3 regions of the Eionea flava genome follow, and region 2 is predicted to be linked to each of the others. Evidence: predicted binding sites of a transcription regulator. Region 2 holds the regulator's gene; each other region holds the start of a gene.
The links. The regulator PhoB, encoded in region 2, activates phosphate uptake and scavenging genes when phosphate is short. The targets are predictions, from matches to a motif close to TGTCATAAANNTGTAACA.

Region 1 (7,995 bases), 250 kb from region 2:
CATCTCTACCCAATGGCGGTTGGTCAATTACTGTAGAATTTCACTTCTATTTACTACTACCCGCACTACTACTGTTAACTCACCAATGGCGTTATTCGCTACTCCTTACTGTCGGTATAGCATTATTATTAAGAACATGGCTTCATCATGACATGGGGCAAATACAGACATTATCTTACTGGACAATAGTAGGGCGTATAGATCAGTTTACTCTAGGTATTTTAGCGTTTTATCTTTGCCATATAGTTACCGAAAAGCACGCATTTGTATTATGCATAACCCTTTTATTTGCTATCTTTTACTGGTATTTTGACTCATTAGGCGGTTTTTATGCTGCTCCCTCGTATCCTTCACCAAGCTCAATTTGGATTTACATGCCCACCCTTGAAGGGGTCACCTACGCCATTGTTATTGCGTGGTATGACACATCATTTCGCCATACCAAGAGCAAAACTTCATCATTTTTTGCACGTATAGGCACATACTCATATTCTATTTACTTACTTCACTTTTTTATCGTTTTTAAAATGGCAACTATAATCGACACTTACATTATAAATTTATCAAATATTTATTTGGCTATAACATTTGCAATACCTTGCTTTTTACTGATGATACCTATTGGCTATATGAGCCATCGGTTTATTGAAACTCCATTTTTACGTTACCGAACAAAGTACATTATTCATCGTGAATAAGCTTATCAACGAACAAAATGACTTCGAAAACTTACACATGCAGTTATTGGAGACTCAAACTCAGCAAATCTTATCTAGCTTTCAAAAAGCAACGGAGAAACAGCTAATTTCTACTGAAGATAAGACACTTCCTGTCAAAGCGCTATACCACGCGCCGTTTTGTGTACTTTCACATAACACCGATGACGACCCTATCTTCAATTACGGCAACCAATGCGCCCAGCAACTCTTCGAAATGAACTGGGACACACTCACCTCGCTACCGTCTCGCCTATCCGCAGAATCCATCACGCAGCAAGAGCGCGACCACCTACTCGCTCAAGTCAAACGGCACGGTTTTATTGATGACTATCAAGGCGTCCGTATTGCGGCATCAGGTCAGCGATTTATGATTGAGCGTGCGACCGTGTGGAATATCTATGACGAAGAAGAGCAATATCGCGGCCAAGCAGCCGCACTTTATCAATGGTCGATACTAGAAAGCCGTTAGACAACGAGGGGGACAGAAAGTCTGTTGATATTGGGATTGGCAGTGATCAGGATTCCTGCTTGAGTGCCTGTATCTCGGCTAACACTTTTTCTGCCTCGGCAGTGATCATTGAATAGCTCTTAATATCGCCCTTACGCTGAAATTGCATCCCTTCTTCGAGTAGCTTCTCATATTTTGCCTGCAGTTTTTTTTCTGGATTTGCTTTAAATAAACCAAACATAGGATCACCTTAAATTGCTTCAACAGCGATGAATAACAATAGACATAAGCATCTATCAACTTGTAGAAGAATCATCACAACTCAGACATTCTACGTATAATAGAAAATATTAGTTTTCTCGTATTAGGAACCTCTGGATAAGTCTGAGTGGAATTTTCGGTGTGATAAAATGAGGGGATTTGAAGCGAATATTGAAGGTAATAGCGAGCTATTGGCAAAATATTCAATGGCTTTCGCTCCTGCTAACGCCAATTACCTACGTCCATGTAGGCAACGAAAAGTCCGTGCATTTTAACCAGCGAAAAACCATTCATGACTTGTTCAGAGGTTCCCTTAGCAAAAGGCCAATGTATGCTGAACTACACAATCCGACTGCTGGCCGCCCTAACATTCGTCGTTATGGCAACCAAGCCTGTTTATGCCGATATTATTCTAAGCCTTGAGAAGCCAACAACGGCTATTGAGACTGATATTTATGAGCGCTTACAAACATCAGAAACTCTGCATACGGCCATGGAGTTTATGAGCCAGTATTTTTTAACGCCCGATGACGTATCGTTATCATTTGGTAGTTACGAGCGAATCTGGCATCAGAACGGGCGCATCGAAATTCCCTACCTTTTTATCAAAGACACTCAAGATAACTATCGCAGCACCCGCTTTGCTCATAAAAAGACGCATATCGATACTTACACCGGGAATGTGTTATTGCATGTTATTTTGCATGAATTCGCCCATGCATTAATTGGCCAATATAATTTACCGATAGTAGGCAGAGAAGAAGATGCTGCGGATGCGTTTGCCGACGTGATGCTGATTCACTTCTTCGATCGAGGGGCTGATGTGGTGATTAGCGCAGCCGATCTATTTTTTATTAATGACAAACGTACACCGCGCTTTGTGAAGGAAGATTTTTGGGGCGACCATAGCCTCGACAAACAACGCTATTACCGCAGGCTTTGTCATGCTTATGGTAGCAATCCTTCACAATACAACGCCATTAAACACCAAGCCCGTTTTACAGAGCAAAAAGCAGAGCGTTGCATTGCCGAATATCACCAAACAAAAACACGGTGGCTCACGCTGCTACAACCGACTTTTCGGCGACCCTAGTCTTCTTATGCTAGCGCTTTATCCGTCGAAGCCTCTTCATAATGGCGCTGTGAGGCTTCACCCTCATGAGCGTCAGGCATCGACCACCCCTGTAACTGCTCACCAATTAATTGTGTCAGCGCATCAATATGGCTCGATGTAGCATTAAGCGCAGGAATATATTCATAGCGCTCACCACCGGCTTCCATAAAGTATTCGCGATTTTCTTCGCCAATTTCTTCTATCGTTTCCAAACAGTCAGACGAAAACCCCGGACAAACAATCTGTACCGACCTAACACCACTCTCCGGTAGCGCTTTTAACGTATGATCCGTGTACGGCTTTAACCATTCTTCACGGCCAAATCGCGATTGAAACGTTGTCATATATTCATCTTTTTCCAAGCCCAAACGTTCCGCCAGTAAGCGCGAGGTTTTATAACATTCGCAGTGATAAGGATCACCATTTTTAAGATAACGCAATGGGATACCATGATAAGACATAATCAACTTATCCACTCGACCATGGGCTGCCCAATGCGCTTCGATACTTGTTGCTAGCGCATCAATATAGGCAGGGTAATCGTGGTAGTGGCTAATAAAGCGAAAATCCGGCAGCCAACGCCGACGAGTAAAGTCTTCAGCAATCGCATCAAACGTAGAACCGGTTGTCGCGGCTGAGTATTGAGGGTATAACGGCAGCACCAGTAACTGGCGCACCCCTTGTTGCTGCATGGTTTCTATCGTTTTAGATACCGAAGGCTCACCATAGCGCATGGCAAAAGCCACAATCATGTCATCACCGTACTTCTTTTTTAATTGTTGAGTGAGCGCCTGACATTGATTTTGCGTATGAGTCATCAGAGGGGAGCCCTCATCCGTCCAAACCGTTTGATAAGCCGCCGCTGAGCGACGCGGGCGAATACGTAAAATGATTCCATGTAAGACCAATCGCCAGATAATACGCGGTACCTCTACCACACGTGGATCAGCCAAAAACTGACCTAAGTATTTGCGTAAGGCTTTAGGCGTCGGCGCCTCTGGCGTACCTAAATTAGTGATTAAAACACCCACTTTAGGTTGTTGCTGGTGAGAAAAATTGGCTTGGCCGCTATATTTCATCGATGTATGCCTAATTATCACGCCGCTAGATCGCGGCAAAAAATAGAATCATTATTTATCAAAGCAATTGTACGCAAAACGAGAAAAATTGTTCATGTTAAACACAAAAAAATGCCACTGCCCCTATTGCGGTGAACCTATCGAACTCGTGATTGATCCATCGGAAGAAGAACAAGAATATATTGAGGATTGTTTTGTGTGCTGCCGACCCATAGTTGTTAATGCCTATATCACCGGCGACGAAGTATCTGTAGAGGTAAGAAGCGAAAATGATGTCTGAGAAAAGTAATAAGACCGTACTCATCGTAATGGCACATGGGAGTAGAAAATCCGAAGCCAATCAAGAGTTTGAAGCACTCGCCAGAGATATTGCAACACAAAGCCACGGCTATGCGGCGGTTAAACCCTGTTTCTTAGAATTAGCGACACCCAAACTGGCCGATGCCGTCGAAGCATGTATAGGTGCGGGACATACACGATTTGATGTCTATCCCTTATTCTTTAATCAGGGAAATCACGTCACGAAAGATATTCCACGGCAAATAACGCAACTGCAAACTCAATATCCACACTGCCACTTTCACTGCCTAGAATACTTTGGCCTTTACAAGCAACTCAGCCAACAAGTGTTGGTACATATTGACCAGCAGCGGCAATAACCAAAGATAAATATGTACAGCTGATACCGAGTCTAGCTCGGCATGACGAAGGAGACCACATCATCAAAGCCCGAAGCGATAAGGTACTGGGGCAAACTCAATATAGCGCGGGAGCTTGACTCACAAAAGCGTATTGCGTCGTCATTCCGGACAGCATCTTTTCGCTGATCCGGAATCCATCACCGCTAAAGCATCAGGTCAGATCAAACAACTCCCTAAACATAACCTAACGCACTTATCTTCTACCTTTCCAGCGACGATCAGCCACGGTCTCGATGGCATATAGCGTTGTCGTACCACTCACTTCATTAGCCACAACTAATAAAGGTTGGCGTATCGGACTATGCTTCGCACTAATAAATGCAAAGCCTTCAGGTGCCACATCACCGGCCGTACCTGCATCAACGTCACCATCTAACAAGCTATTATTCGCGTAATGCACAAAATGTGATGTTTCTGGGCGAGTAATATCATAGATCATCACACCACCCGTACGCTCTAAACCAATAAATGCATAGGTGCGCTTACCCACTTTACCGATGGTTAAGGCTTCAGGCTCCGCCCCTTTATCATCACTACGCTTATCATTCGCATTAAATAATTCTGCCGATAGATTCGCTGTAATGCGTGCGAAGTCAGCACCACTATCAAAAACTAGCTCACCCGTATTCGCATTAAAAATAGAAAATGAGCGGCCACCATAGGCAAATATCTGATCAACATCACCATCGTTATCAAGATCACCATTAGCCGTGGTTGTTTTTAATCGGCCGAGCTGATCCTCATCTTGCAATGAAGGAAAACGAGCAAGCAACGATGGATCAAGAATTAAATCATCCACGCGAACTTCTTCAGAATACCCATCATAATCACGCGCATCACCTTCATTCGCCGTGACCAAATACGTCTCACCATCCACCGTATAGCTTGCAATAGAATCAGGTTGATAAAAACCCTTAACCGGCCAAGGCTGTATAGCAACGGCATCATCTTTATCGCTTGCATCCATCGCGCTGTAAATAGAATCGAAAGATTTAACGCCTAAACCAACAATGTCGGTCACTTGCGCTGAAGGCAAATCAACAATGGCGTACGCATTGTTTTCTTGTAACGCCACATACGCCGTTTGTGAATCATCAGAAATCGCCACATATTCTGGTTCTACATCTTGTGCGACACTCGCGTTCGGCCCAAAAATACGTACCGAGTCATCCAGCGTTTGTGAATTAAACGCCGTAAAGTCTGCGGTTTTCACATCCGCCCGTGTCATTTTTTTAATCGGCTTTTGAATACTAATAATACTCACCGTGCCTTCAGGGTCGATTGTGTAATCATCATTCGGCTCACCCTCATTAGCGACAACCAATGTTTTTCCGTCAGGAGAAAACGTCAACATATCCGGCAAAAAACCCACATCTAACGCATTGAGCAAACGACCGTGCCGATTAAAAAACACAACCTTACCCTCAACACCCACATCGTTAGCCGCAACAGCGACAGCCACAATACCTTTGTTCACAGCAACACTGTTTGGCTCACCATAGGCAGAAAGATCTAAAGAAAATAACTTATGTGGACGACGAGGATTGTAAATAGAAAGCACATCAACACTGCTATCTTTTGCATTGGTCACAAAAACGCGCTGACTGCGTGGATCGTGTGCAACAATTTCTGCGGCACTTTCATCAATCAAACCGCTGTCGTAAGTACCTAATTTTTTTAATGTAATAGGAGAAACCGTTTCACTAAACGCGATACGGTGCCGAGGAGTAAAGTCATCGCTTGCTGTACTGCTAACAGAAATTAATGTGCTTGCAGCAATAAGTGCGCCGCTAAAAAAGCATCGATAATATCTCATTGATAACCTACCTTATTATATGTTGTATGAAATAAGGTTGTAGATTACATAATAGAAATGACAATTTAGTGACAGGCAATCATGAATAATACCGCCCTATCATTTAGTCTCTTATCGCTCGTTTCGTTAACCAATTTTTTAGTGGCGCCAATTGATTCACTTTTTTAAGCCCCACATTGCGCAACCAACGCACGGCTATATTGCGATGGGAAAATAGACGTTTTAAACCTTCCATTAACAACATCACTTCTAGGTTGTTAGCTTTACGCTGGCGTTGATAACGGCGCAGTAGTGAGGGCTCATTCACAGTCAATCCGCGTTCAACACCACGAATAAGTTCTGCCACTAATGCCTGCGCATCTAATAAGCCAAGATTAACACCCTGCCCTGCTAATGGATGAATGGTGTGAGCTGCATCACCCACTAAAACAATATTATCTTTGACATAATCGACAGCATGACGTTGATGCAAAGGAAAGCAATAACGTTGGCTGACGTACTCGACATCGCCTAAACGATGCTGAAAAGCACGGCTCAATGCGCAACAAAAATCATCTTCATTTAATTGCATCATTTCGTCGGCTAACTCACTGTCTAACGACCAAACAATAGAACAGTAGTTTTCCGATGGATGATCTAATGGCAAAAACGCGAGTGGGCCAGTGGACAAAAAATTTTGCCACGCCGTTAACTGATGGGATTTCGAAGAGCGTACCGTAGCGACGATCGCCTTGTGCTCATAACTCCATTCGCGCGTTGGTATGTCCGCTAATTGACGAATAGTCGACTGGCCACCATCTGCTGCAACCACCAGCTTTGCCGATATTTGCTCACCGGTTTTGCAGCTTAGTATTATATTCGATGAGTCACCGGTTTTTTGATGGCACTGCTCAGCTTCTTGAGTAATGGTTTCAATCTGCAAACCATGAAACATTGTGACTTCATTTTCTTCGTCCATTAAGCATTCGTAAACCGCACCTTGTAGCAATGCGTTTTCGACAATATATCCTAAATGCGTTTGCTGAATATCCTCAGCAGAAAAATGAATGTTAGCCGTACCATCGTTATCCCATACGTGCATATCGGTGTAAGCACAGGCACGTCGCTGCTTAATATTATCCCAAATACCTAACTGCGCAAACAGCGTTTGAGACGCATGGGTAAGTGCAACAACGCGAGGATCAAATTGTGGGTTTTCTGTAGTATCAAAACCAACTATATTCTCTAGTGATGTCGGCGCATCACCCCCATCAACCACCGCGATACGTAACGCTTGAGTGCTCGGTGATTGCGCTAATAGTGCGGCAACACTGCTACCCACCAAACCGCCACCCACAATGACAATATCGAATACTTCATCTGTAGATTTTTTCTCGACAGACATTATGCTAGCCCCATCATCTGTTGTGCCAGTTGATTTTTTGCCATGGGTATCGCCTGTAAACTTAGCAAACCACACTGTCGAAAAACGGAATGCGATAAGGTCGTAGAAGAGAATGCTTTTACTAGAGAATCGGTCAGCGCAATGGTTAACTGCTGATCTTTTTCACGACAGGTTTGATAACGATTGAGCAACGACAAATCCCCCACAGATTCTTGATGATTGTCGGCCAAGGTTTTTGCAAGCACAGCGCAATCGCGTAATGACAAATTAAACCCTTGCCCCGCTACCGGATGTAAAAAATGTGCCGCATTACCCATCACCACGATACGCGAACGAATTTGTTCTTCTGCTTCGATTAATGTGAGCGGGTAATGATAACGACTGCCCACCTGTGTTATTTGCCCTGCGCGATAACCCATGGTGTTTTGTAACTGTGCCATAAAATCCGTATCGCTGGCCTGACATAAGCTTTC
Region 2 (7,995 bases):
TCTATTTATTACTTTTCCATAAAATCACTTATACTTTTTACTCTTTCATTGAACGAGTAAAAAGTATCATGCTCAAACCTTTTTCCCAAGCGTGCATTAACAATCGTGATTTTATATTAGAGCACTTGCGAGTGCTGCTGAATGATAATGATCTAGTGTTAGAAATTGGTAGTGGTACAGGTCAACATGCCGTGTATTTTTCTCAGAAATTGCCTCATGTGATATGGCAAGCCAGCGACCTTGCAGAAAATCACGAAGGTATTTTGGCATGGATAAATGACGGGGCGACTGAAAATTGCATGCCGCCTTTAGTTGTTAATGTGATGGATGATGTATGGCTACCGAAAAAGTCACCCCAAAAAGTGAATGTTATCTTTACCGCTAATACATTACATATTATGTCGTGGGAATGTGTCACTCATTTTTTCAAAAAAGCCCACTCCGCTTTGCAGCCTAAAGGTTATGTTGTTACCTATGGGCCGTTCAATTATAACGGCGATTATACAAGCGAAAGTAATGAACGCTTCGATCAGTTTTTGAAAGCATCTAATATGGAAAAAGGGATTCGAGACATTGAAAAGCTTAATAAGCTAGCACTTGATCATTATTTACAACCTATAGCCGATCACCCTATGCCAGCCAATAATCGTTTATTAGTTTGGCAGTACCAACCTAATGAATAATATTACTATCCGTTGTGAGTTCTGAGCTAATATTGCCTTCATAGAACAAAAAAGCAGGTTGTTTCTTCAGCAACACGCTGTAAATATATCCTATAAGCTTCGTGGCAGCTTGACCTACATGGAAGTAGGGAATGCAGGTTTTGCAGGAGCAAAAACCTGTCCCTGCTGCCAAGAGTTGCTGAAGAAACAACCTGCTTTTTTGTTCGGAGTTTTAGAGTGCACCACGGATATTACTCTTTTTTAAAGGGTAGATGTTCGGCTGCCGCGAGTAAGTATTGCTGCACTTCTTTTTCTTCTTGCGTTAAAAAGCGTGCGATAGCTTGTGAAAACTCTGTGTGTTCTATCCAGTGAGAAGAGTGTGTTGTGATAGGGGTAAATCCTCGCTGTATTTTATGTTCACCCTGTGCGCCGGGGTCAAATCGAATGAGTTTATGTTTAATCGCGTATTCGATACCTTGATAATAACAGGCTTCAAAATGGAGTCCGTCGTAATCATCAGCGCAACCCCAGTAACGACCATACAATGTTTCGCTATCTTTAAAGCAGAGCGCTGCCGCTACCCAGTCGCTGTTATTTTTATTTTTTTCTTCTCCCATGTTGTCGGACTGGTCAAACGCTTGGATGACAATGATACTTTCACCCATTGCTTTTGCCAGAACAGGAAAAAAAGAAGGGGATAAATAGCCTTGATGTCCGCTACGCTTATAGTACGTAGATTGGTAAAAATGGTGGAATTGTTGCCATTCTTTGAGCGATAGTTGATCGCCGGTTTTTATTGTTAGACTAATACCTTGGTGTACAATTTTTTCACGTTCCTTACGAATATTTTTACGTTTACGTGAAGACATTGTGGACAAAAAATCATTAAAGTCAGAATAATATTTTTTGTCTGTATGATCGTTATTAAACCAATGATATTGATAGCCGACTCGTGCTAGCCATTTTTTATTATTCCATTGCTGACGATTTTTTTCAGTCAAAAATAATATGTGACAAGAAGAAAAGTCCTTCTCATGCGCTTCGTTATGAATGGCGAGCTGTAATTCTTCAATAATTTCAGGTATCGAGTATGCGTCATCAATTCCCCATCGCTTACCTGTAGCGGGGGTAAAAGGAATAGCATTGACTAGTTTAGGGTAATAGTCGAAGCCATGTCGACGATAAGCATCTGCCCATGCCCAATCAAACATATACTCGCCGTAAGAATGCGTTTTGATAAATAATGGCATTACAGCGATTATTTTCTGCGTTGTAGTATCAGATAGCGTGAGATGGTGTGGCTGCCAGCCTGTTTCTGTAGAAGTGCTGCCGCTATTTTCAAGTGCCGAAAAAAATTCGTGCCGCAGAAAAGGGTAGTCGGTACCGCATAAACGATTCCATTCTTCTTCAGCGATGTAATTAATGGATGGGTGAAATTGTGCGTTGTAATTTGAAATGTCAACAGATCTCAATGTTGTGCAAAAGTAATGTTGCGCACGTGTTTTGTGAAAAATAAATCATGCCTTATTCATCAATATGTACACGTTCCTTTGGGAAAATGGCACTGAAAGTACTTCCTTGGTTAATCCGGCTGGCAATATTTAAGCGTGCGTCGTGGCGCGCTAGAATATGCTTTACGATGGCTAAGCCTAAACCTGTGCCGCCGGTTTCTATCGAGCGGCTAGCGTCGACGCGATAAAAACGTTCGGTTAGTCTTTGCAGGTGCTGTCGCTCAATACCATAACCTTTATCGGTAACTTTTACGTCGATACCGCCGACAAAGTTTTTCGTAGCGGTAACAATAATAGGTTGGCCTGCAGGTGAATATTTTACGGCATTAATGACAAGGTTCGAGAAGGCACTGTGTAGCTCTTTTTCACAGCCATCAATTGACCACTCTGGAGGGCAGTCCAAGGTGATGCTCACGTCTTGTTGATGATGTATCGTTTTCGCTTCATCAACAATCATGTGTAATAGTGGTCGCAGTGCTACGGGTGCTTGCTGCTTACTAATTTCTTCGGTTTCTAGCTTAGATAGCATGGTTAAATCATTAATCAGCGTTTTCATGCGTGATGCTTGTTGCTGCATTTGCTGTACAGGCTTTTTCCAAGGATCACTGTCTTTTTGTGTATCACTTAGTGTTTCTAAATAACCTAATATTACGGTTAACGGTGTGCGTAGTTCATGAGAAACGTTAGCGACAAAATCTTTACGCATTTGCTCAAGTTTATACAGCCTAGAGGCGTCACGAACTATGAGTAACCCTTCGCCTTCGCCAAAATGATTAAGGCGAAATTCCAAACGTTGCTCTTCGTTATTAGATGCGGGGAGGACTAAGGGTTCGTCATGATCGCCATGGTAGAGATAGTTGACAAAAACAGGGTGGCGGATGAAATTGGTAATAGGGCTGCCTATATCGACACTGCGCAAGTTGAGTAAGCGACGAGACGATTTGTTAAGCCAGCCGATCGTATGATCAGGGTTCAGGAGCACTACAGCATCAGTGAGTGCACCGGTCATGGTTTCAACACGGTGAATAACCGCTTTTAAGCGCCTTTTTTCTTTGAGCTGTCGTTTTTTGTCTCTACGTAGGTGGTCAAAAATATCACCCCATATACTATCGGCGTCCGGTATTGTTGATAGTTTATTGTTTTGTAGCCAGTGATTTAACTTTTTAATTTGGCGTAAATGCCATATTAGGTAGAGCAGTGTCACCATAAATAATGATAATAGTAATTCGCCACTGACCAAGCCAATCACTAAGCCTGTTAGCCCTAAAAAGAACAAGCGTTGTATTTCAGCAGAGAAGTTATTGTGCAAAATGGCAGTCTCTTAAAATGGTGGGTCTTCGTGTGAGCGTCTATTATTATTTTTTGAGCGCACGGTAGACTACGCCCATCGAATGGGTGCCAAGGTGGGTGGCATTGAATCGAAGGCAATCTATCATGTTATGGTTCGCGCTATAACACATTATTTGACTTCGGCAGTATAACTGAGACGGTCTTTAAATGATAAGCGCGCCCCCCATTTTTTACTTGCGTTGGAGATAAAATTAGCCGTTGGCAGCCAGCTTTGCTGAAAACCGATAGCCTGCGCCGCGTACCGTTTGAATGAAGCGATCATGACTGGTTAGCGCTTTCCGTAAACGACGAATGTGTACATCAACGGTGCGCTCTTCCACATACACATTACCACCCCACACGTGGTCGAGCAGTTGGCCGCGTGTATAGACTCTATCTTGATGTGTTAAGAAAAACTCTAATAAGCGATACTCTGTTGGCCCCATTTGTAGTGGCTCATTATGAATAGTGACCACATGTCCTACAGGATCCATGCGTAAGCCCTCAATCTCTATCGGGTCTACAGCACTTGCGGCTTCTGTACGGCGCAATACGGCTTTAAGCCTAGCCACTAACTCTCTTGGGGAAAAAGGTTTGGTAATGTAGTCATCAGCGCCGACCTCTAAACCCTGAATCTTATTATCCTCTTCCCCTTTTGCGGTCAGCATGATGATGGGAATACTTGCCGTCAGCTCATCCTTTTTTAAGCGTCGAGCTAAATCAATGCCACTGGTGCCGGGTAACATCCAATCGAGTAAGATCAGACTAGGCTTTTTGTCGATAATCAGTGTATGCGCACTCTGCGTATCCGCTGCTTCTAGGCATTGGTAATCTGCCATTTCTAATGCGACGCGTAACATATCGCGAATGGCGGATTCGTCATCAACAATGAGTATGGTTTTGTTCTGGCTCATAATCTGTCTATGTGGGTCGTTATCAGAGGCTATCATTAAATATAGCGTATGTTACGTTTTTATGACAGTGAGGCTCTTAAGGGCACGGTAAGTGAATATGTAGTTAAATTGTCGCGAAATGTAGCAATATGCCGATAAAAATTGCAGCTCCGACCCATTGGCTGTGTAAAAATGCGCGAAGGCAGGCGTCCGGTTGACGGTGTCTAATTATCCACTGTTCGTAAGCTATTAGTCCGATGGCGCCGATAACTCCCGCATAATAGCCCAGATTTAAGTCAAATCGTTGCCCGACCATTAGCCAGCCGACGACGGCTAAGGCTTGGATGCTGGCAGTAATGAGTCGATCATTATCTTCAAATAATATAGCGGTTGATTTAACACCAATTTTTTTGTCATATTCTCTGTCGGCCATAGCGTAAAAAGTATCGTAAGCGACAGTCCATAATACATTGGCGGTGTATAACAGCCATAAGCCTGAGTGCAGAGTTTCCGTTTGTGCAGCGAACGCCATGGGAATACTCATGGAAAATGCCATCCCCAGTACGACTTGCGGTAAGTGGGTAAATCGCTTCATAAACGGATAAGCAAAAGCTAAAAAGACCGCCGCTATTGCAAGATAGATAGTAAGGCTATTTGTGAATAGCACCGCAATAAATGCGATAGCAGTAATGCTAGCCAGTAAATAGCAGGCAGATTTTATGCTTACGGCGCCACTGACAAGGGGGCGATCGGCTGTTCTTTTTACGTGACCATCGACACGGCGATCAGCAATATCATTAATGACGCAGCCCGCAGCGCGCATAGCAATAACGCCAATGGTGAAGATACATAAGATATCCCAATCGGGCATACCCTCTGCTGCTAGCCATAGCGCCCAATAAGTCGGCCAAAGTAACAATAGAATGCCAATGGGACGATGAAATCGCATCAATTCCCAGTAGGGTCTAATAGAAGAAAGAGAAAAAGGGTTCATAAGCGAAGATCACTGACAATGCATTAGGTGCTCAAAACGTATTAATAGCTAGTAGTGTATCAAGTATGGATAAACGTTTATCGTTTAATTTAACCAGATAGCGAACGGGCTGTACGAAACGGATAGGTTTTGGATATTCAAATGCAGTGGTTTCATATACTATTGCTGACATTCGTAAGCCTTAAGTGCGTAACGCGCTTGATTTTTGAGGTTTGGGCACTACGTTAACGAGTCAACCATTTCATTTACATTGATAAAATAAAAAAGGAATCACCATGAAATTATATCGTTTCGCTGCGGTTACTGCTGCTACTTTGGTTTTAGCCGCTTGCGGTGCCGATAAAGCACCTGAAGAAGCTCCGGCGACTGACACTGCAGCGACAGAAGAAGCGTCGCCATTAAGCACGCTAGATCAGCGTTTAAGTTATATTGTTGGCGAAAATATGGCTCGTCAGTTCTCTAGTGATGGCATTACGCTAGATACAGATACATTGGCTTTAGCGGTTGCAGATGTTGCTGCTGGCAGTGAGTCTCGTCTATCTGAAGAAGACAAGCGTAATACCATTCAAGAAATTCAAACTCGCGCTCAGGAAAAACAAAAAGCAGAGAATGATGCTTTGGCGGCAGCCAATAAAGAAGCGGGCGCTGCTTACCTTGCTGCAAACGCGACTAAAGAAGGTGTTGTGACCACAGCGAGTGGCTTGCAGTATAAAGAAGTCACTGCGGGTGATGGAGAGACACCGACAGAGAATGATACCGTGACCGTAAACTATAAAGGCACATTGGTTGATGGCACCGTATTTGACAGCTCTTATGATCGCGGTCAGCCTGCAACCTTCCCTGTCAGTGGTGTTATCCCGGGTTGGATTGAAGCACTACAGTTGATGAATGTCGGCGATAAGTTTGAATTAGCGATTCCTTCTGACCTAGCTTATGGCCCTGGTGGCACCGGTCCAGTTATTGGTCCAAATGCGACGTTAATCTTTGAAGTTGAATTGTTAGAAATTCAGCGTGCTGAAGTGCAGGAAGAAGCCGCTCAATAAATTGCACGTTTGAATGGTAAAAAAACAAAAAAGCCCTCTTATGGAGCACTACTGTCCCACAGTTTGATCTAGATAAGAAAGCCTGAACCTCACTTGTTATAATGATTCTGCGAAGAAAACATTACTAACAAAGGGGTTCAGGCTTTGTCACATCATAACACCGCATTTCATCAGTTACTAAAACCATTATCTAGACATGAATTTGAAGGGCTTGCTAAAAAGCATCATGTAGGGCAAAAATTAAGGTCGGCCACTCGCTGGGATCAGTTTATTGGTATGGCGATGTCGCAGCTATCTGGCCGCCAAAGCCTACGAGATATTCAATCTAATTTAGAATCTCAACAGGATAAGCTGTATCACTTGGGTGCAAAACCCGTTTCAAAATCAACGCTATCTCGATTAAATGCCAATCAACCTGCAGAACTCTACGAAGCACTTTTTTATAAACTACTGAATCGCTGTAAAAACCAATCCGGCCAGCACAAATTCCGTTTCAAAAATCCATTGTATTCACTGGATGCAAGTGCGATTGATCTCTCACTAAAACTGTTTCCTTGGGCAGCTCATCGAGATGATACCGCTAATGTAAAACTCAGCGTGGGCTTGAACCATGGAACACTGATGCCTGAGTTTGTCGCACTGAGTGATGGCAACGAAAATGATATGGTTAAAGGTAGAGAATTCACCTTTCCAAAAGGAAGCATTGTTGCTTTTGATAAGGGGTATGTGGACTACCAATGGTTTGGAAGTCTTACACAGCAAGGTGTATCGTTCGTAACGCGCCTACGATCTAAAGCCGTTTACCGCGTGTTAGAGCGCAGAGAAGTCAACAAAAAGAAAGGCGTTTCAAGTGATCAAGTTATTCAGCTGAGCAGTGCTCACGCCATCAAACGCGGTGCGCCTACGCTACGACGGATAGGCTACCGAGACAAAAATAGCGGTAAGTTCTATACGTTTTTAACCAACAATTTAATACTGGCGGCGAGTACGATTGCTGCCATTTACAAAGACCGCTGGCAAGTCGAATTATTCTTCAAAGCGATTAAGCAAAACTTACAAATCAAAGCGTTTTTAGGCTTATCAAAAAACGCCATATTGACACAAATTTGGATAGCAATGATTACCTATTTACTACTCGCTTTTGCTCGGCATTCAGCAAAGAAAGGGTGGACAGTGCAGCGCATTCTTCGGGTGATCCAACTCAATTTATTTGAACGAAAAGCCTTGAGAGAGATACTTGATCCAAGTCCTCCTCCTAAACAAAAAGACCAACCTCAAATGAGGTTGGTCTTATGATTTCAAACTGTGGGACAGTAGTGCTCTTATGGAGGGCTTTTTTAATGGGTGCTCCTTAATGTAAGCCTATGGAGAAATCCATCCGATGACGCCGCATAGAAAATCCCTGGTTGAACATCAAAGGCAACATCAAGTGCCGGTGCAGACGTTGGTTGCCACTGGTTTTTTCGGGGTAACACCCACTGATCAATCACCTGCAATGTTGTCGTCTCTCTTAATTCAACGGTACGGTTAGAGTATGCGATCAGCAATTGTTGGTTGTCAGAG
Region 3 (7,995 bases), 150 kb from region 2:
TATTCTCTATACGATTGGCGCTACGATATGAAATGACAAGGTCAACTAAGCCGTCCCCATTGACATCTTGTAATTGACCGAAGGTAAGCGGTGACTTTGATGCACTAACTGCATAGTCGCGTACAAATTCTGGAAGCGCATAATTAGAATCCAAAACCCAACGACTTCCATTATTAATATACGTGCGACGGCTAACTTGGAAACTAGGGTTACGGTAGGCTATAACATAATCAAGCAAACCATCGCCATTAACATCAATTAACTCCCCTAGCTTTACTGAGCGGCCGCTATAGGCATAATCGAACACCATTTCAGGTAATATATAATTAACATCGTTGCTCACACCAAGTTGGTTATAGCTGTGGTTAAGTTCTATTGATGCATAACACTCATTATCGCTATTACACTCGGTAATACCGGAAAGGTGGCTACTCTTAGTTGAGTCTAGTCGTCGATAAGTGGTGTTGTAAGTCTTTATTTTCGTATTATTACTATAGCTACTTATAGCGTTTAATCTCTGAGCGGCGCGAATACCGGCTCCTGCGAAAAAGCGTAAGTGCGAATCACCCCTAGAGTCATAAGTTAACACTACCTTACCGCCGGGGTAACTTACTTGACTAAGGTATTGCGTGTATTGATCAATGAAGTACGTGTAAATAACACGATTATTGCTCGTCGTGTCGCCAATTGTTTTAACACTCCAAGTAGTGACTCCCTGAGCAAATTTTAACGACGCACTACCAACATTACCTGAGCCACCGCCGAAGGTAATCACTTGCCCTGCTTTGGTCTTCGCTATCCAGTAACTTGGATTATTGACCGTGCCGCCGTAAGATTTGATCTGAGAGTAACCATCGATTTCGGTTTTGTATTCGGTGCCTATCGCGCCGTTATCGCCCACCACGGGTACTAGACGCTGGCCGTCTAGGCAGTAGCGATCTTTGCTCGAAAAGGTAATACCCGCAACAAAGCCATCTTGCTCTAGATTAGCGGCACAGCGGTGAATACTCGATAAGCCTCCCAAGCTCCAACCCACACCTAATACGCCATTACCGCCGCCAGTGTAGTTAATCGATAAATCAGGTTGCATACCACCGCGACCGGGGGCGACTTGAATAGGGATGGAGTAGCTCGCTTGGCCGCTATTCACAGAAAATTCAGCGGGGATGGAGCCGACAACGGTATCTGCGCTCGCATGGCTGATCATCACTGTGGAAATAAGTACTGTAGATAAGAGGCTTTTTAGAGGGTTAAGCGTGGGTAGCAGTGCGGAAAATTGCATGGGGCGCATCCTTGTGTATGTGACTGTTTGTTAATTCTTGTTTATGTGCCGGATCGATACCGGATCAAGTCCGGCATGACGTTGGGGCATGACGGGCCGATACCGGATCGGGGTCCGGCATGACGAGACATCGATAGCGGCATGGCGACGATATAGCAGCGGCATGACGATGGCATGGGTTATGTCATTAGTATTCGGCATTCAATGGTGTCGGTTTTATTGCATGGTTTTTATTGTGTCGTTTCGCTGTTCTTTTTATCAATATGATCACGCAAGTGCTTTAGACGTTCTTGAATCTCTTGTATTTGTTGATCGCTTTCATCCGACGTATCGCTGCTGTCTGCCTGAGCATTAGCGGCTTTAAGCTCTTCAGGGAGTGATTCTTCAAGTTCGGCAATGGCTTGATTCGCTTGTTTTATTTGTTGTTCTAACGCATCGTCTTTTGGGGTGTCGGCAATGAGTTTTTTAAGCTGGCGTGCGGGAATAGGCAGGCTTTTGTCATTGCCGATGGTAGATTCGGCATTCGCTGTATCGCTTGTTGTACTGACGTTATCTGCCGCCTGACTAGGAGCCGATTGGCTAGGCGTGGCAACCGTATTGAGCGGCTCGTCGTTCGACGATGAGTTGTCGGTATAAAGAAACATGCCCACGACAGCGGCTAAGCAGATGGACAGTGCGATAACAATGGTTTTACCTAAAGGGGTATTCAGCATGACGCGGTTCCTTTTGCTTTTTTTACTTTTGATTATTGTTGTCGATTAATGCGCCAGTAAGATACCGGATCATACTTGTTATGACAAATTTTTTTTGGGAGTTTATTGACACAATAACAAAATCCTAAGAGATTCCGGTTTTCACCGGAATGACGGGGGGAGTGCAGCAATAAGAGAGGGGATACAGCGATAAGACTGGGGAATACTGCGACGGTACAAGCTGCAACGAGAAGTCTTGTCGAACCTGTTATGACAAGACTCTTGATTATCCTTCTAAATCGACCGGTGGAGCAACACGCAACACTTCTTCTATCGTGGTTAGTCCCAGCGCAATTTTTTGTGCGCCTGATAAACGTAAACTACGCATGCCTTCTTTGAATGCGTATTTGCGCAACGCAATAAGGTCGCAGCGGTCATCGATCATTTGGCTTAGCGTATCACTCATAGGCATGACTTCATAAATGCCTTGGCGACCCAAATACCCCGTATTTCGGCATTCTAAGCAGCCAACGGGCTGGTAAATTTTAGGCGGCTTAGGCGCCTTCCAAGGGCGGACAAGGTTGTCCCACTCTTTTTGATCAATATCGGTCTCGGTTTTACAGTGCGGACAAAGGGTGCGAATAAGGCGTTGCGCCATCACCCCCAGCACGGTTGAACGAATTAAAAAACTGGGCAAACCCAGATCGAGCATACGACTAATGGCGGTTGGCGCATCGTTGGTGTGTAACGTCGATAAAACCAAATGGCCGGTAAGCGCGGCCTGCACGGCCATTTGACCCGTTTCGTTATCGCGAATTTCACCCACCATAATAATATCTGGATCTTGGCGCAATAAGGTGCGCACACCCGCCGCAAAATCAAGGCCTATCGAGGCTTGCACTTGGGTTTGGTTGAAGCTCTCTTCGACCATCTCAATGGGGTCTTCGATGGTGCTGACATTCACCTCATGGGTGGCCAATAATTTAAGCGAAGAATACAAGGTGGTGGTTTTACCGGAGCCTGTCGGCCCGGTGACTAAGATAATGCCGTGGGGCTTGGATGTCATCGCATTCCAGCGGGCTTGATCATCGCCGAGCAAACCGAGCTCTTCAAAACTTTTTAGCAGTACGTCGGGATCAAAAATCCGCAATACCATTTTTTCACCGAATGCGGTGGGTAATGTGGATAAGCGCAGTTCGACCTCGCTGCCGTCGGTACGCTTGGTTTTAATACGGCCATCTTGAGGCTTACGTTTTTCGGCGACATTCATACGCCCCAAAATCTTTAAGCGCGAGACGACGGCAATAGATACTGTAACGGGCAACTCATACACTTGATGCAATACGCCGTCGATGCGAAAGCGTAAGCGACAAGTCTCACGGCGGGGCTCGATATGAATATCGCTGGCGCGCTGATCAAAAGCATATTGCAGCAACCAATCCACAATATTAACGACGTGCTGATCGTTGGCTTCGGGGTCTTTGAGTTCGCCCAACTCCAGCAATTGTTCAAAATTGGTCGCGCCACTGCGCTTACCGGCAATACCGGTTGCACCAAATACTGAACGCGCCAAGGCATAAAATTCGATCGTATAGCGGGCAATATCAGCAGGATTAGCAAAAACGCGTTTAACGGGTTTATTAGCGATATGTGAAAGCTGCTCTTCCCAACCGGTCATAAAGGGCTGAGCGGTGGCGACGAGAATCTCATTAAGGTTAATCCCAACACATAAGATTTGATGGCGCTGCGCAAAGGCAAATGACATGACTTCGGTCACCTCGGTCACATTGATTTTTAATGGATCAATATGGAAGAGCGGCAAACCACTTTTGTTGCTGAGCCAGTCCGATAGCACTAAATCATCGAGTATGGCTGTCTGAGCTGAGGAGCTACCACCCAGCACATCAGGCTTTTGATCGGTGAGTTTTAACGACGCGATATAATTAATAGGGTGCATTGCCGACTGCTCACGCGTGCGTGTTCTACTCGTAACAATGTTGGCGTCTTGCTGACTTAGGCGCCCATCGGCGATTAAATCATCAACACAGCGACGTAAATCCATCAGTTTTTCAGCGATCACTAGATGTTCCTGTTATTATTTTGTTAAACACTACCGATATAAATGTAGCAAGTCTTATCGCGACAGCCCATCCTTCAAATACTGAAAGGCAATGGGCATAAACTGCAAACTTACTATAGTCGCTATTATTAGTCACGGTTTGCACCCGTAAAATAGAGAATGAATACCATGACATTCAATGAAAAGCTATTTAGTGAACAATTAGCACAGCTCGTTGCGACCCCATCCGTGAGCTGTACTAACCCGGCATTAGATATGGGCAATCGCCAAGTGATTGATTTACTCGCTAACTGGCTAGGCGACATGGGTTTTGCCATTGATATTCAGGTGGTTGATAACAACCCTGACAAGGCCAATTTAATTGCCACACTGGGTACAGCAAACGCAACTAACAGCCAAGGTGGCTTAGTTTTTTCTGGCCATGCCGATACGGTACCTTATGATGATAAGCGATGGTCGCATGATCCATTCACCTTGCACATTGAGAATGACCGCGCCTTTGGGCTTGGCGCAACCGATATGAAAGGGTTTTTCCCAACGGTATTGGCCGCGGTACAACCGTTTTTAAACCAACCATTACGCGAGCCGATTATTATTTTGGCAACAGCCGACGAAGAAACATCGATGTCCGGCGCACGTGAGTTGCTGAATCATCCCGTGCCGAAAGCACGCTACGGCGTAGTGGGCGAACCTACAGGGATGAAGCCCATTCGTATGCATAAAGGCATTGGTATGGAATCGATTAAAATACGCGGTCAATCAGGGCATTCTTCCAACCCCAGCTTAGGTAATAATGCGCTAGATGTGATGCACGACGTGATTACCGAACTTAAAGCATTTCGTGCGCAATTGGCGCAGCAATACCAAAACGCAGGTTTTACCATCGAGACGCCTACGCTCAATCTAGGCTGTATTCATGGTGGCGACAACCCTAATCGCATTTGCGGGCAATGCGAACTCGCTCTCGATCTGCGTACCCTACCGGGGATGAAATTGGATGACCTGCGCGCCGACATTGACCACATGCTTAATATGATGGCGGATAAGCATAATATTGAGATTGAGCGTGAAGCCTTATTTACCGGTGTCGATGCTTTTGAGCAAGCACCCGATTCTGCACTCGTCAAAGCCGTGGAACGCCTGACAAAAAGCCATGCAGATAGCGTCGCTTTTGCTACCGAAGCACCCTTTTTACAACAAATGGGCATGGATGTCGTCGTTATGGGCCCCGGCTCAATTGACCAAGCCCACCAACCCGATGAATATATTGATTTAGCACAAGTACCTACGGCAATCACGGTGCTGCAGGGGCTTATTAAGCAGTTTTGTATTTAAGGAATAGAGAGCATGAACGAAGAAAGAAAAAGCGACTTACAGCACATCCGTAAAGAACTTGAAACACTGAACAAACATAAATTTGTACGCCTACAAAACTCAACTGCACGCATGATTGGATTCCAATTTTTACGTGGCGTGGCCTTTGGCTTAGGTAGTGTTATCGGGGCGACGCTTGTGGTGTCGCTCATGATTTCTTTGCTAGCACAGGTGGAATTTATTCCTATTATTGGTGAATGGGCGAACGAAATTATTGCAGAAATTACGCCCAAAGATCAGCGATAGAAACATCGACATCCTTGAGCATGCATTGCAAAAATACCCACCCCAAAAAAGTGGCAGATTCCGGATAAGCAAAAATACTTTCCGGAATCTTTCAACAAGGTTATACCTGCTCTAACGCTTGTGCCACATCCGCAATAATGTCATCAATATTTTCAATGCCCACCGAAATTCTCACTAGATCAGCACTGACTCCCGCTGCGGCTAGCTCTTCTTCATTTAGTTGACGATGAGTTGTCGATGCAGGATGACACGCCAACGATTTTGCATCACCAATATTGACTAAACGTAGGATCATTTGTAGCCCATCAATAAAACGACCACCCGCTTCGATACCACCCTTAACACCAAAACTCAAAATACCCGATGCTTTACCACTCGTTATTTTTTGGCACACCTCATAATAAGGGCTATCCGGCAACGCAGCATAATTAACCCACGATACTTTTTCGTGGTTCGATAAATACTGGGCTAACTTTTCTGCATTCTCACAATGGCGCTCCATACGCAAACCTAAAGTTTCTAAACCCTGCATGATCTGAAACGCATTCATTGGAGAAATAGCAGCGCCAGTATTGCGCAATGGTACAACACGGCAACGACCGATATAGGCAGCTTCGGCCAGTGCTTCGGTATATACCACACCGTGATAAGAGGGATCAGGCTCATTCAGCACAGGAAAACGCGCCTTGTTTTTTACCCAATCAAACTGACCCGAATCAACAATAACACCACCGATGGATGTACCATGACCACCAATATATTTGGTCAATGAATGCACTACAATATCGGCACCCAGTTCGAAAGGACGACACAAAAACGGCGTCGCCACAGTATTATCGACAATTAATGGTACGCCCTGCCTATGCGCGATGTCAGCAAGTCTAGCAATATCAACAACATTACCCGCAGGGTTGCCGATCGACTCACAAAAAATCGCCCGGGTGTTTTCATCAATCGCTTGTTCAAATCCATCAAAGTCATCATGCGAAAGCATACGCACATCAATTCCCTGCTTTGGAAATGTGTGCGCAAATAAATTATATGTTCCACCGTACAATTGACTCGTACTAATAATATTATCTCCCGCTTGGCATAAACACTGAATCGCATAAGTGATCGCTGACATGCCTGACGCAACCGCTAAAGCACCAATCCCCCCTTCCATTGCCGCTATGCGTTGCTCTAATACATCTGTTGTGGGATTCATAATGCGCGTATAAATATTGCCTGGGACTTTTAAGTCAAATAAATCAGCACCGTGCTGGGTATTATCAAAAGTAAATGATGTGGTTTGATAGATAGGAACCGCAGCGGCTTTTGTCGTGCTTTCTGATGTATAGCCGTGATGTAATGCGAGAGATTCTAGTTTCATGATTGCGCCTTTATACGATAAGTGGTGTGATGCGTAATTGATTGTCGAGTATGCCACACATATTATTTAGAGAGTAATACCACACCGTTCAGCCTTTCTTATTCCTCACTCAATAAAATCGCAACATCATCGTTCTCACATCGAATATAGGTCTATACTAAGATCGGTTAACACTAATAAATAGTGATGAGTACTAAACTATGATATATAAAAAATCCATCTGCCTATCGTTGCTAATACTCATTGGCGGCTGCGAAAGCATCCCATCTTTTAATCAGTGTCCATCACCTAAATTTATTACCGACAATACAACCACCGTTGACAAGTACTTTTTTACCGAAGACTTACTCGCAAAATTTTGCCCCGCGGAAACGCCAAAAACATTTAGTTATCAAGTAACACCAAACGCAGCCCTGTCGATCCACCTAAAAGGCGAGTGGGTTTATCTTAAAGCCAATGATGGGTTAAAACGACTAGATCTTTATGTGCCCAAAGCGAGGATAGCGAACTTCAAAAACTATACGCATGTCATCCCTCTTGATGCATTAGAAAGCAACGAATTAGTTGTCACCATAGATAACCATATTGAATATAAGGCGAAGTTCACAGTGATTAACTGCACTTGCATTAAATAGCTGAGAGCTCAAGAGAAATACTGCCTTCAAAAGAGAAGGCCAATCATTAATTACAAGGAAAAAATAAGCTGAGCACAACCTAAATATTTACTCGCGATTTAGGCACAACTAGAAACGAATTATATTGAATAGACAAGATAATCGATCAACATAGTCATATCCGGACAAACACAAAAGTGTTATCAACCAACGCTTTCACCCTTAAGTTAATCTTTAAAATACTCTCTGAAAATCACCCACAAACATTGCATTTTCACTTGCCAGCCCCCAAATAGCTTCCCTTATATACTTACTCAATCGGCTCTCAGCCAAGC

Region 1: ACZ5O6_RS11375 (choice-of-anchor I family protein) is a predicted target of PhoB. The motif match lies at 6,195-6,212, and genes of this name have one in related genera.
Region 3: tfpB (type IV pilus assembly ATPase TfpB) is a predicted target of PhoB. The motif match lies at 4,065-4,082, and genes of this name have one in related genera.

What each region holds. Positions count from the first base shown of each region.
Region 1 is NZ_AP036018.1:2,620,589-2,628,583, forward strand. It holds gene ACZ5O6_RS11340 (acyltransferase family protein) at 1-698, shown strand, start outside; gene ACZ5O6_RS11345 (MEKHLA domain-containing protein) at 691-1,188, shown strand; gene ACZ5O6_RS11350 (DUF6435 family protein) at 1,235-1,408, opposite strand; gene ACZ5O6_RS11355 (DUF4344 domain-containing metallopeptidase) at 1,760-2,521, shown strand; gene hemH (ferrochelatase) at 2,527-3,621, opposite strand; gene ACZ5O6_RS11365 (CPXCG motif-containing cysteine-rich protein) at 3,716-3,901, shown strand; gene ACZ5O6_RS11370 (sirohydrochlorin chelatase) at 3,891-4,280, shown strand; gene ACZ5O6_RS11375 (choice-of-anchor I family protein) at 4,516-6,138, opposite strand; gene ACZ5O6_RS11380 (UbiH/UbiF/VisC/COQ6 family ubiquinone biosynthesis hydroxylase) at 6,242-7,522, opposite strand; gene ubiH (2-octaprenyl-6-methoxyphenyl hydroxylase) at 7,522-7,995, opposite strand, start outside.
Region 2 is NZ_AP036018.1:62,330-70,324, forward strand. It holds gene ACZ5O6_RS00290 (DUF938 domain-containing protein) at 69-683, shown strand; gene ACZ5O6_RS00295 (GNAT family N-acetyltransferase) at 914-2,134, opposite strand; gene phoR (phosphate regulon sensor histidine kinase PhoR) at 2,187-3,482, opposite strand; gene phoB (phosphate regulon transcriptional regulator PhoB) at 3,715-4,416, opposite strand; gene ubiA (4-hydroxybenzoate octaprenyltransferase) at 4,520-5,389, opposite strand; gene ACZ5O6_RS00315 (FKBP-type peptidyl-prolyl cis-trans isomerase) at 5,665-6,432, shown strand; gene ACZ5O6_RS00320 (IS4 family transposase) at 6,577-7,728, shown strand; gene ACZ5O6_RS00325 (WD40 repeat domain-containing protein) at 7,770-7,995, opposite strand, start outside.
Region 3 is NZ_AP036018.1:212,030-220,024, reverse strand. It holds gene ACZ5O6_RS01030 (RHS repeat-associated core domain-containing protein) at 1-1,282, opposite strand, end outside; gene ACZ5O6_RS01025 (hypothetical protein) at 1,513-1,995, opposite strand; gene tfpB (type IV pilus assembly ATPase TfpB) at 2,261-4,036, opposite strand; gene argE (acetylornithine deacetylase) at 4,223-5,389, shown strand; gene ACZ5O6_RS01010 (DUF5665 domain-containing protein) at 5,402-5,674, shown strand; gene ACZ5O6_RS01005 (O-acetylhomoserine aminocarboxypropyltransferase/cysteine synthase family protein) at 5,775-7,046, opposite strand; gene ACZ5O6_RS01000 (hypothetical protein) at 7,247-7,681, shown strand.